DNA from 3 places in the Streptomyces sp. NPDC029674 genome. Region 1 is predicted to be linked to each of the others. Evidence: riboswitches for the same ligand, from Rfam matches in the RefSeq annotation. Region 1 holds a riboswitch; each other region holds the start of a gene.
The links. Region 1 has a riboswitch for cyclic di-AMP ahead of ACI2L3_RS28100 (C40 family peptidase). Riboswitches for the same ligand answer to the same signal wherever they lie in the genome.

Region 2: it holds a riboswitch for cyclic di-AMP, as region 1 does, so the genes downstream of both, ACI2L3_RS27950 (M23 family metallopeptidase) here and ACI2L3_RS28100 (C40 family peptidase) in region 1, are expected to answer to the same signal.
Region 3: it holds a riboswitch for cyclic di-AMP, as region 1 does, so the genes downstream of both, ACI2L3_RS05885 (M23 family metallopeptidase) here and ACI2L3_RS28100 (C40 family peptidase) in region 1, are expected to answer to the same signal.

What each region holds. Positions count from the first base shown of each region.
Region 1 covers NZ_JBJDPY010000013.1:13,270-16,753, reverse strand. The annotation lists gene ACI2L3_RS28110 (ATP-dependent Clp protease proteolytic subunit) at 1-220, shown strand, start outside; gene ACI2L3_RS28105 (hypothetical protein) at 228-536, shown strand; cyclic di-AMP (ydaO/yuaA leader) riboswitch at 894-1,070, shown strand; gene ACI2L3_RS28100 (C40 family peptidase) at 1,074-1,547, shown strand; gene ACI2L3_RS28095 (DUF6328 family protein) at 1,629-2,201, shown strand; gene ACI2L3_RS28090 (ATP-binding protein) at 2,251-2,703, opposite strand; gene ACI2L3_RS28085 (helix-turn-helix domain-containing protein) at 2,975-3,484, shown strand, end outside.
Region 2 covers NZ_JBJDPY010000012.1:280,481-283,964, reverse strand. The annotation lists gene ACI2L3_RS27955 (aldo/keto reductase) at 1-889, opposite strand, end outside; gene ACI2L3_RS27950 (M23 family metallopeptidase) at 1,028-2,113, opposite strand; cyclic di-AMP (ydaO/yuaA leader) riboswitch at 2,125-2,272, opposite strand; gene ACI2L3_RS27945 (PP2C family protein-serine/threonine phosphatase) at 2,494-3,484, opposite strand, start outside.
Region 3 covers NZ_JBJDPY010000002.1:425,647-429,130, forward strand. The annotation lists gene ACI2L3_RS05875 (M16 family metallopeptidase) at 1-790, shown strand, start outside; gene ACI2L3_RS05880 (M16 family metallopeptidase) at 787-2,172, shown strand; cyclic di-AMP (ydaO/yuaA leader) riboswitch at 2,367-2,529, shown strand; gene ACI2L3_RS05885 (M23 family metallopeptidase) at 2,542-3,345, shown strand.

The DNA of each region.
Region 1 (3,484 bases):
CCAGGCCACGGATCTGGCGATCCAGGCCGCTGAACTCCTGAGCACACGGCGGCTGTTGGAGGAGATGCTCGTGCGGCACACGGGACAGAGTCCGGAGCGGGTCGGCGCGGACATCGAGCGGGACAAGATCTTCGACGCCCGGGCCGCCCTGGAGTACGGGTTCGTGGACCGGATCGTCCCGAGCCGCAAGAGCTCGCTCGCCGCCCGCGATCCGAGGTGACGCACCGATGCCGCCGCCCGAACTGCCGCCTCTGCCCGCCCTGACGCACGCCGAGGCGGAGTTGATCGACCGCTATCTCGAAGTCGTCGACCTGCTCGGCCGCATCAACCCCGCCCGCGCCGAGCACACCTACGGCGGACTGCGCGCCGCCCAGGCGCTGGTCGGCCGGGCGACCGCCCTGCGGGACGCGCTCGCCCTCATGCACCAACGGGGCGAGAGTGAGGTGCACGCACCCACGCTGGCCCGGGCGTTGCGCGTTCTCGACGGCGAGCGGCGGGCCCGGCGGCTCACCGTGCCACCCGCGCAGGGCTGCTGAGACCCCGTCGGCCGCCTCGCTCCCGGCGCCGGAACGTCTGGGTCCATTTCGAAACGGACCAGTCGGGCTACCCCGGACGGCGTACGCGCACGTCGTTATCCGCACGGTCCGAAGTTGCGACGAGTGAGTACAGCAGGGGCGGAATTATGTATTCCGCTGCTGGTCGAGCGGTCGTCAGAGAGTGCGGCCGCAGGTCGAATTCGGCAGTGTCCACCTGAACAGGTCAGTCGTGAGTAGCCTCACAAAACACCGTTTCGGCTCGGTTTTCGGGCCCTTTTCGGGTCAAGATCCCTTCCGACGACAAGCCCCCGCCACAGCGGCGGGGCGGTCCGGGCGGACGCCGAGTCCTGCCGCCACCCGGATGACCGGTCGACATCGGTGCAACGGCAGGAGTGGAGGACCCAGGTACGACGGGCCCGTCCGAGAAGTCGGGACGACGCCCTTGGGGTTAAGCCGCAGAGCATGACGCGGCCGGGCATCTTCGCCTGCCCGAACCCGACAGGTCATCCTTCACAGGCGGCTGACGAAGGGTTGCGCATGACCGCGCTGAATCATGTTCCGTCGCTGCTGAGCAGGACCGGTGCCGCATCGGTCCTCACGCTCGCCGTCGTAGGCGGCACCGTCGTGGCCCCCGGGCTCACGTCGGAGGCCGAGGCAGCGACCCACGGGACGAAGGCGCTCAAGATCGCGGCGTCCAAGAAGGGCTCCCCGTACGGCTACGGGGCAGCGGGACCCAACCGGTTCGACTGCTCGGGGCTGACGCTCTACTCGTTCAAGAAGACGGGCAAGAAGCTGCCTCGCACGGCCGCCGCGCAGTACAACAAGACCAAGCACATCTCCAGGTCCCAGCGGACCCGCGGCGATCTGGTGTTCTTCCACTCCGGTCGGAACGTCTACCACGTCGGGATCTACGCGGGTAACAACCGCATCTGGCACGCCCCCAAGAGGGGGACCGTGGTGCGCCTGGAGAAGATCTGGTCCAACAGCGTCTGGTACGGCAGGGTGCGCTGACCGAGCGGTGGTCCGCCGGCGCGCGCCTCGCACCGTCAGGTGCCGGTGCTTGGAGCGCGCCGGCGGGGATACCCGTGCGGGATGTCCGACGACTTTTCCTGCACCGCCCGCAAGGAGGCGCCGCTGGAGCGCGCGGACCGGAACTTCGCGGAGCTGCTCCAGGAACTGAGGGTGACGCAGACCGGCGTGCAGATCCTCTTCGCCTTCCTGCTCACCCTCGCCTTCAGCCCGCGGTTCCCCTCGCTCGACGCCGTGCAGCGCGGCACCTACGTCACGACGCTGCTGCTCGCGGTGCTCGCCGCGGCGCTGTTCACCGCTCCGGCGGCGCTGCACCGCTCGCTGTTCCAGCAGCGGGCCAAACCGCTCATCGTGCGGGTCTCGTCCCGGCTCGCCGCGCTCGGCCTGGGCGTGCTGGTGATGACGCTCACCGGTTCCGTGCTGCTGGTCGTCGACGTGACGGCGGGGCGGACCGAAGGGGTCTGCGCGGCCGTGGGGACGCTGCTGGTGTGTGTCGGGCTGTGGGGCGTCCTGCCGCGGCTCGTACGGCGTCCTGTGGCGCGCGTCGAGGCGGCGCCCCAGGAGGAGGCGCACATCGGCCCTGCGGGGGTGCGAGGAGGAGCGCCACGGCCGCTGCGCCGGGAGCGGTGCCGGTGACGCGCCCCGTGCCGCTGGAACCGCCCGTAGCGGGGCGCGGCCCAGCCCGTCAGTCGGCGGCTTCACGGGGGCCGCGTTGGACGGGGACCTGCCAGGGCAGCGCGATCCACACGGTCTTGCCGCCCTCGTCGGTGGGGCTGACCGAGAGCCTGCCTCCGCACTCGGCCGCCAGCCAGCGGATGATGACCATGCCGCGGCCGTTGTCCTGCTGGACGGCGGCGGGGAGCCGCTTGGGGTAGCGCGGGTGGCTGTCGGTGACACCGATGCGCAGCTGCTCGTCACGGTCGAGTTCGAGATCCACGGTGAAGGTGGGCGACTGGCCCAGAGTGTGCTGTACGGCGTTGGTGGCGAGTTCGGAGACAATGAGCCTGATCGTGTCGGCCACCTCCGCGTCACCGGGCAGGCCCCATTCCGTGAGCACACGCGATACGTATTTCCGGGCGGCGGGGACCGAGACAGGATCGCTCGGCAGGGTGACGGAGGCTTCCTGGTGGTCTGCCATGGCGACATGTCCCTTTCCCGCCGGGACCGGTCTCCGACTCGCGGCGGATGACTCGAGGACAGTCCCGGACTGGTGCTTCGCGCCAGCCTGCCACTCCTTGGCCGGTCACGGGTGGCGATCCACCGAGATGTGCATATATCTGTCGCTCGAAGCGGTGAACTCTGCTACGGCAGACCGTATTTGGGCGGGAGAGCGGTACTTCCTCTAATCTCGCCTACTGCCCCGCCCTGCCGCCGGGAGATCCGACGGCTCCGTCCGGAAGGAGACGGGCATGCAGTACGGCCCCGCGGTGCGCCGTCGTCAGCTCGGCGCCGCCCTGCGCGCCCTGCGCGCTCACGCGGGACTCACGAGCAGCGAGGCGGCGGCCAAGGTCGGCTGGCACCAGTCCAAGGTGAGCCGGATCGAGACGGGCCGCAGCGGTGTGAAGGCCGCCGACGTGCGGCTGCTGATGGAGGCGTATCAGGTCAAGGATCCGCAGCGCAGCGAGCTGCTCATCGCGTTCGCCGGGTCCGACGATCCGGGCGCGGGGCGTCATCACTGGTGGAAGGCCTATCGCGATCTGCTGCCCGCCACCTACCGCGATTTCATCAGCCTGGAGTCGCAGGCGAGCTGGGTGCGCACCCTGGAGACCACGGTGGTTCCCGGCCTGTTGCAGACCTCCGAGTACGCGCGGGCGGTGACCCGGGCCGCGCTCGGCGGGCTGCCGGAGGATCAGGTCGACGCGCTGGTGGAGGTCCGGCTCGCCCGGCAGGACGTGTTGCGCGCGGATCCGCCGTTGCGG
Region 2 (3,484 bases), on a different contig from region 1:
CCACCGCGAGCAGCGCGGGCAGCTGCTCGACCGTGCGCGCCGAGGCGATCGGCGCCGCCACGGTGGGCTGGGCCGCGAGCCAGGCGAGGGCCACGGTCGCGACCTGCGCGCCGCGCGCCCCGGCGATCTCGTCGAGCGCGGCGAGGACACGGTCGCCCCGCTCAGTGCCCACGTACTCCTCGACCCGGCCGCTGCGCGCGCTCTCCACCTGGGCGCCGGGGCGGTACTTGCCGGTGAGGAAGCCGGACGCGAGGCCGTAGTAGGGGACGGCGGCGAGGCCGGAGCGGGAGGCGACCTCCTGGAGCGGGCCCTCGTAGGTGTCGCGGGAGACGAGGTTGTAGTGCGGCTGCAGCGCGACGTACCGCGCGAGGCCCTCGCGGTCGGAGAAGTCGAGGGACTCCTGGAGCCGCTCGGGCGTGATGTTCGAGGCGGCGATGGCCCGCACCTTGCCGGCCCGCACCAGCTCGTCGAGCGTGCCGATGATCTCCTCGACGGGGACCGACGGGTCGTCGTAGTGGGTGTAGTAGAGGTCGATGTAATCGGTGCCGAGGCGGCGCAGCGAGGCGTCGACCGCACCCTTGACGGTGGTCGCGGAGAGGCCCTTGTACTCGGGGTGCGCGCCGGCCTTCGTGGCGATGACGACGTCGGAGCGGTTGCCGCGCTCGGCCAGCCACTCACCGATGACGGTCTCGGACTCGCCGCCCCGGTTGCCCTCCACCCAGGCCGAGTAGACGTCGGCGGTGTCGATGAAGTTGCCGCCGGCCGCGGTGTAGGCGTCGAGGACGTCGAAGGACGCCGTCCGGTCCGCGGTCCAGCCGAAGACGTTGCCGCCGAGGGAGAGCGGGAAGACCTCGAGGTCGGAAGAGCCAAGCAGGCGAAGAGAAGTCATACGTTCCTCAACGCGGCCGCCGGAGACGGAATTCCGTGTATGGCTCACCGAAACGGCAACCGGCAGCCCTGGCGTCGGGGGGTTGTCGCCAGGACCGCCGGAGTATTCGGGGGAGTACGGCTGTGTCCCGGGGCCATGTCAGGGGTTCAGACCCTTGCTCTGCAGCCAGCCGAGCGGGTCGATCCCGGAACCGCCGGGCGTGTGGACCTCCAGGTGGAGGTGGGGGCCCGTGACGTTGCCCGTCGCGCCGACGCGGCCGATGACGTCGCCCGTGCTGACCTTCTGGCCCGCGCTGACGTTGAGCGACGACTGGTGGCAGTACCAGACCTCCGTGCCGTCCTCGAGTTCGAGCACGGTGCGGTAGCCGTACGCGCCCGCCCAGCCGGCCTCCTTGACGGTGCCGGTGTGCACGGCCTTGAGGGGGGTACCCGTGGGAGCGGCGAAGTCCAGACCCGTGTGATGCCCGGAGGACCACATGGAACCGGCGTCACCGAAGTGCGACGTGAGGGTGTACGAGGAGGTGGGGATGGCGTAGCTCTTGGCGAGCTCGGCCCGGCGCTCGGCCTCGGCCTTCGCCTTCCGGGCCTCCTCCTCCTTCTTCTTCTTGGCGGCGGCCTTGGCGTCCGCGGCCTTCTCGGCCGCTTTCTGCTGCTCGGCGGCCTCTTCGGCGGCCTTCTTGACGGCGGCCTCCTCGGCCGCGGTCCGCACGGCGGTGTCCGCCTGGTCCTGCTGGTTCTCGGCCTGCTGCATGATGCGGGCGCGCAGCGCCTCGCCCGCGTCGGTGGTGCCCTGCTCGGCGTCGGCGGTGCTGACACCGGCGGCGGTGAGCGGTGCGGCGGCCGCGACCGTGGTCGTCTCCGGCGCGTCGTCGGCCATCAGGGAGCCGACGCCCGGCAGGGACTCGGCCTCGGGCAGCGAGTCCGCGACGGCGCCGACGCCCGGCAGGTCGGGCATGGATATGGAGACCGGCGGCTTGCCGTCCTGCGCGGTGGCGATGCCGCCCGCGCCGACGGCGGCGATGACGCCCACGCCGAGCACGGTGGAGCTGCGGGCGAGGCCGCCGCCGCTCTTCTTGTGCACGCGGTGCCTGCCGCGGACGGGACGGATGGACTCCTCGGTGGGGTTCCACTCCTCGAAGGTCTCGGTGGAGCCCTCGTCGTACGAACCGAAGTCGTCGTCATTCGGCACGTACACGGCTTGGGGGGCAGGCCGGTTGGACGCCACTGGGGCGCGCTCCTTTCCTTCCTTCTCGCCTACCGGGTTAGCTGACGGGTTCGGAGCAGGAAGGTCTCCTACGAACAGCCGGCGCGTAGGCACAGCTGCCCGATTCACCCCAAGTTGGTGGTTCCCCGGCTCCCTTGCGGGATTAGGCGCGTGCGCGCGGAGCCGCCTCGAGTGACGGCTGGGACGACCGCGCTGCGTTATCGAACGTTAATAGACAGGGGGTCCGTATTCCAAGCCGTTCCGGTTGATCGTTAACGCTCATCGGCTGTACGTACCGGGACACGAGGGTGCGGAACGGGGCGAGTTGACCCCGCCCCTCCAAACACCGGAGCTTCACATTTTCTTGACAGAGCGTCAGTTGTTATGCGGAGCGGTGTACTTCAGTCACCACCGGTGACCCCCACCTCGCCGGCGGTGGGCCGCCGCACCGCGAGCAGCGCCATGTCGTCCGTCATCGCGCCTCCGGTGTGCCGCCGCACCTCCCCCGCGAGGGCGGCGAGCAGCGCGTGCGGGCCGCCCCTGCCGGGGAAGATCCGCCCGCCGAGCCGCGTCGCCGGATCGTAGAACTCCCCCGCCGCGTCGCGCGCCTCCGACAGGCCGTCCGTGTAGAAGAGCAGCGTCGCGCCGGGCGGGAACTCCGACTCGTCCGCCCGGTCCGGCCAGACCCCGAGGTCGCCCATGCCGAGCGGCAGCGCCGGCTCGCTCGCCGACATGACGCACAGCCGCCCGTCGCCGCGCAGCAGCAGTGGCGGCGGGTGCCCGCGGTTGATGAGGCGTACGGAACCCTCGCCGTGCCGGATCTCGGCGAGGACGGCGGTGGTGAACCCCTCGAACGCGTCGAGACCGTCGCGCCGGGTGCCCTCGCGGGCGAGCGCCCGCTCCAGGCGCTGCGCCACCGCCTCCAGGGTGGCCTCCTGCTCGGCGGCCTCCCGGAAGGCACCGATGACGACGGCGACCGCCGCGACTGCGCCCATGCCCTTCCCGCGTACGTCGCCCACGATGAGCCGTACGCCGTGCGGGGTGTCCTGCACGGCGTACAGATCGCCCCCGATGAACGCGTCGGCCTGCGCGGCCTCGTACCGTGCCGCGATGTCGAGCCCGCCGATGCGCGGGTCCGGCGCGGGCAGCACGGCGCGCTGAGTGGCCTCGGAGATGGAACGGGCGATGGCGAGCCGGTCGTTGCCGCGGCGCACGACACGGTTGATCACGATCGCGAGGGCGGCGACGGTCGCCACGGTGACCACTTCGGTGACGGCCTCGACATGGCTGCTGACGCGGTTGCCGTAGTGCAGGAAGAGGACGGCGCCCGTGGCCGCGGCGCCGGTCAGGACGGTGTTGAGCAGCGAGTAGAAGGGGGCGGCGATCAGCGGG
Region 3 (3,484 bases), on a different contig from region 1:
CGACGCACGCGCGTTCTTCCGTACGTACTACGCGCCCAACAACGCCGTCCTCTCGGTCGTCGGCGACATCGACCCGGAGCAGACGCTCGCCTGGATCGAGAAGTACTTCGGTTCGATCCCCGGGCACGACGGCAAGCAGCCGCCGCGCGACGGGTCCCTGCCCGAGCGCATCGGCGAGGAGCTGCGCGAGGTCGTCGAGGAGGACGTCCCGGCCCGCGCCCTGATGGCCGCCTACCGCCTCCCGGAGGACGGCACGCGCGCGTGCGACGCGGCCGACATCGCCCTCACCGTCCTCGGCAGCGGCGAGTCCTCCCGGCTCTACAACCGGCTCGTGCGCCGGGACCGCACCGCGGTCGCCGCGGGCTTCGGCCTGCTGCGGCTGGCCGGGGCGCCCTCGCTCGGCTGGCTGGACGTGAAGACGTCCGGCGACGTCGAGGTCCCCGTGATCGAGGCCGCCGTCGACGAGGAGCTGGCCCGCTTCGCCGCGGAGGGCCCCACTCCGGAGGAGATGGAGCGCGCCCAGGCGCAGTTGGAGCGCGAGTGGCTGGACCGGCTCGGCACGGTCGCGGGCCGCGCCGACGAACTCTGCCGGTTCGCCGTCCTGTTCGGTGACCCGCAGCTCGCCCTGACCGCCGTCCAGCGCGTCCTCGACGTCACGGCGGAAGAGGTCCAGGAGGTCGCCAAGGCCCGGCTGCGCCCGGACAACCGCGCGGTGCTCGTGTACGAACCCGTGACTGCCGCCGACGAGGGCGCAGAGGACGCTGAGGAAGAAGAGGAGGCGGCGAAGTGACCGAGGCCGCGACGATGCAGTTCCACCCCCAGCCACAGGCCGGCACCGCCAAGCCCTGGGCCTTCCCGGCGCCCGAGCGCGGCACGCTGCCCAACGGCCTCACCGTGCTGCGCTGCCACCGCCCCGGCCAGCAGGTCGTCGCCGTCGAGATCAACCTCGAAGCGCCCCTGGACGCCGAGCCGGAGGGCCTCGACGGCGTCGCCACGATCATGGCGAGGGCCTTCAACGAAGGCACCGACAAGCACTCCGCTGAGGAGTTCGCCGCCGAGCTCGACCGCTGCGGCGCCACCATGGACGCGCACGCCGACCACCCCGGCGTACGCGTCTCCCTCGAAGTCCCGGTCTCCCGGCTCCCCAAGGCGCTCGGCCTGCTCGCCGACGCGCTGCGTGCCCCCGCCTTCGCGGACAGCGAGATCGAGCGGCTCGTCCGCAACCGCCTGGACGAGATCCCGCACGAGGCCGCCAACCCGGCGCGCCGCGCCGCCAAGGAGCTCTCCAGGCAGCTCTTCCCGGCCACCTCGCGCATGTCGCGGCCCCGCCAGGGCACCGAGGAGACGGTCGCGGCCATCGATTCGGCGGCGGTGCGCGCCTTCTACGAGAAGTACGTCCGCCCCGCCACGGCCACCCTCGTCGTGGTCGGCGACCTGACCGGCACCGACCTGGACGCCGTCCTCGCGGACACCGTCGGCGCCTGGACGGGCTCCCCGGGCGAGCCGCGCCCGGTGCCGCCGGTGACCGCCGACGACCGCGGCCGCGTCGTCATCGTGGACCGCCCCGGCGCCGTCCAGACGCAGCTGCTGATCGGCCGCATCGGTCCCGACCGGCACGACCGCGTCTGGCCGGCCCAGGTCCTCGGCACGTACTGCCTGGGCGGCACCCTCACCTCGCGTCTGGACCGTGTCCTTCGCGAGGAGAAGGGATACACCTACGGTGTAAGGGCGTTCAGCCAGGTCCTGCGTTCGGCGCCGGACGGGTCGGGCGCCGCGATGCTCGCCATCAGCGGCTCCGTCGACACCCCCAACACGGGACCGGCGCTCGAGGACCTGTGGAAGGTCCTGCGGGTGCTCGCCGCCGAGGGCCTCACGGACGCCGAGCGCGACGTGGCCGTGCAGAACCTGGTGGGCGTCGCCCCGCTCAAGTACGAGATGGCGGCCTCCGTGGCGGCCACCCTCGCCGACCAGGTCGAGCAGAACCTGCCGGACGACTTCCAGGCGCAGCTGTACCGGCAGCTGGCCGCCACCGGCACCGTGGAGGCCACCGCCGCCGTCGTGAACGCCTTCCCGGAGGACCGTCTGGTGACGGTCCTCGTCGGGGACGCCGCGCAGATCGAGGAGCCCGTCAGGGCGCTCGGCATCGGCGAAGTGAGCGTGGTCACCAGCTGAGTGACAGTCAGGACCTGTGGGGCCCCGGTGACCGCTTGAGGTGCCGGGGCCCCTATATGCCCGATTTCATACGGTGGTTGCCTGTCTGCCGTGTGGCGTGCGCTACAAAATATGACTTCTGTTTGTCGATTGCAGTCGGCCCGTTTAGCGTCGACCCGGCTGTCCGTCGCGCAGTACGCCGCATCCGCGGCACCGGACAGTCATCGCCGAGTCCCCGTACGGCGCGAGCCAGGGGAGCCGGGGACCCACATGTCCCCTGGGGTGAATCGGGCACCTTGCCGCGAGGTGAGGGGTCCGTAGGAGACCTTCCTGCTCCGAACCCGTCAGCTAACCCGGTAGGCGAGAAGGAAGGAAAGGATCACCCGCCACATGGCGTTCACCCGTGCCACCGGGAAGCACCGTCGTCCGAGCCGCCTCACGCGTACCACCGCGAACGTCGCCGGCGTCGCGGCGCTCACCACCACCGGTGTCATCGGCGGCCTCGCGGCCCCCGCTCTCGCCGCCCCCGACGAGGCGGCGATGGAGCACACCGGTCTGACCCAGGCGGTCTCCGTGGGCGACTCGCTCGCCGCGAGCATCGACGCGCAGGCCGCGGCGCAGCAGCAGGCCGCCGACGACGCCGCTGCCGCCAAGCAGGCCGAAGAGGCCGCCAAGAAGAAGGCCGCCGAGGAGAAGCGCAAGGCGGAGGCCGAGGCCAAGGCGAAGGCCAAGAAGGAGCGCGAGGCCAAGGAGCGCGCCGCGCGCGAGGCCGAGCGCAAGCGCCTGAACACCTACGTCTCCCCGATCAGCGGCTCGTACGTCTCCACGGGCTACCAGACCGGCGGCGCCATGTGGTCCTCCGGCAGCCACACCGGCGTGGACTTCCACGCGGCGTCCGGCACCTCGGTCCACGCGGTCGGCTCCGGCACCGTCGTCGAGGCCGGCTGGGGCGGCGCGTACGGCAACAACGTGGTCATCAAGATGAACGACGGCACGTACACCCAGTACGGCCACATGTCGTCCCTCAGCGTCACCGTGGGCCAGGCGGTCACCCCGGGCCAGCAGATAGGCCTCTCCGGTTCCACCGGCAACTCCAGCGGCCCGCACCTCCACTTCGAGGCCCGCACCGGCGCGGAGTACGGCTCGGACATCGACCCGGTCGCCTACCTCCGCTCGCACGGCGTCAACGTCTGACGGACCCCGTACAGCTCCGAAAGCCCCGGCTCGCCCAGAGCCGGGGCTTTCGCGTTGCCGTCGTTCCGCCCCTGGCCAAAAGATATCCATGGATTCCGGCCCGCCGTCGGAAATCCCGGCGTTCTGCAATAGAGTCACT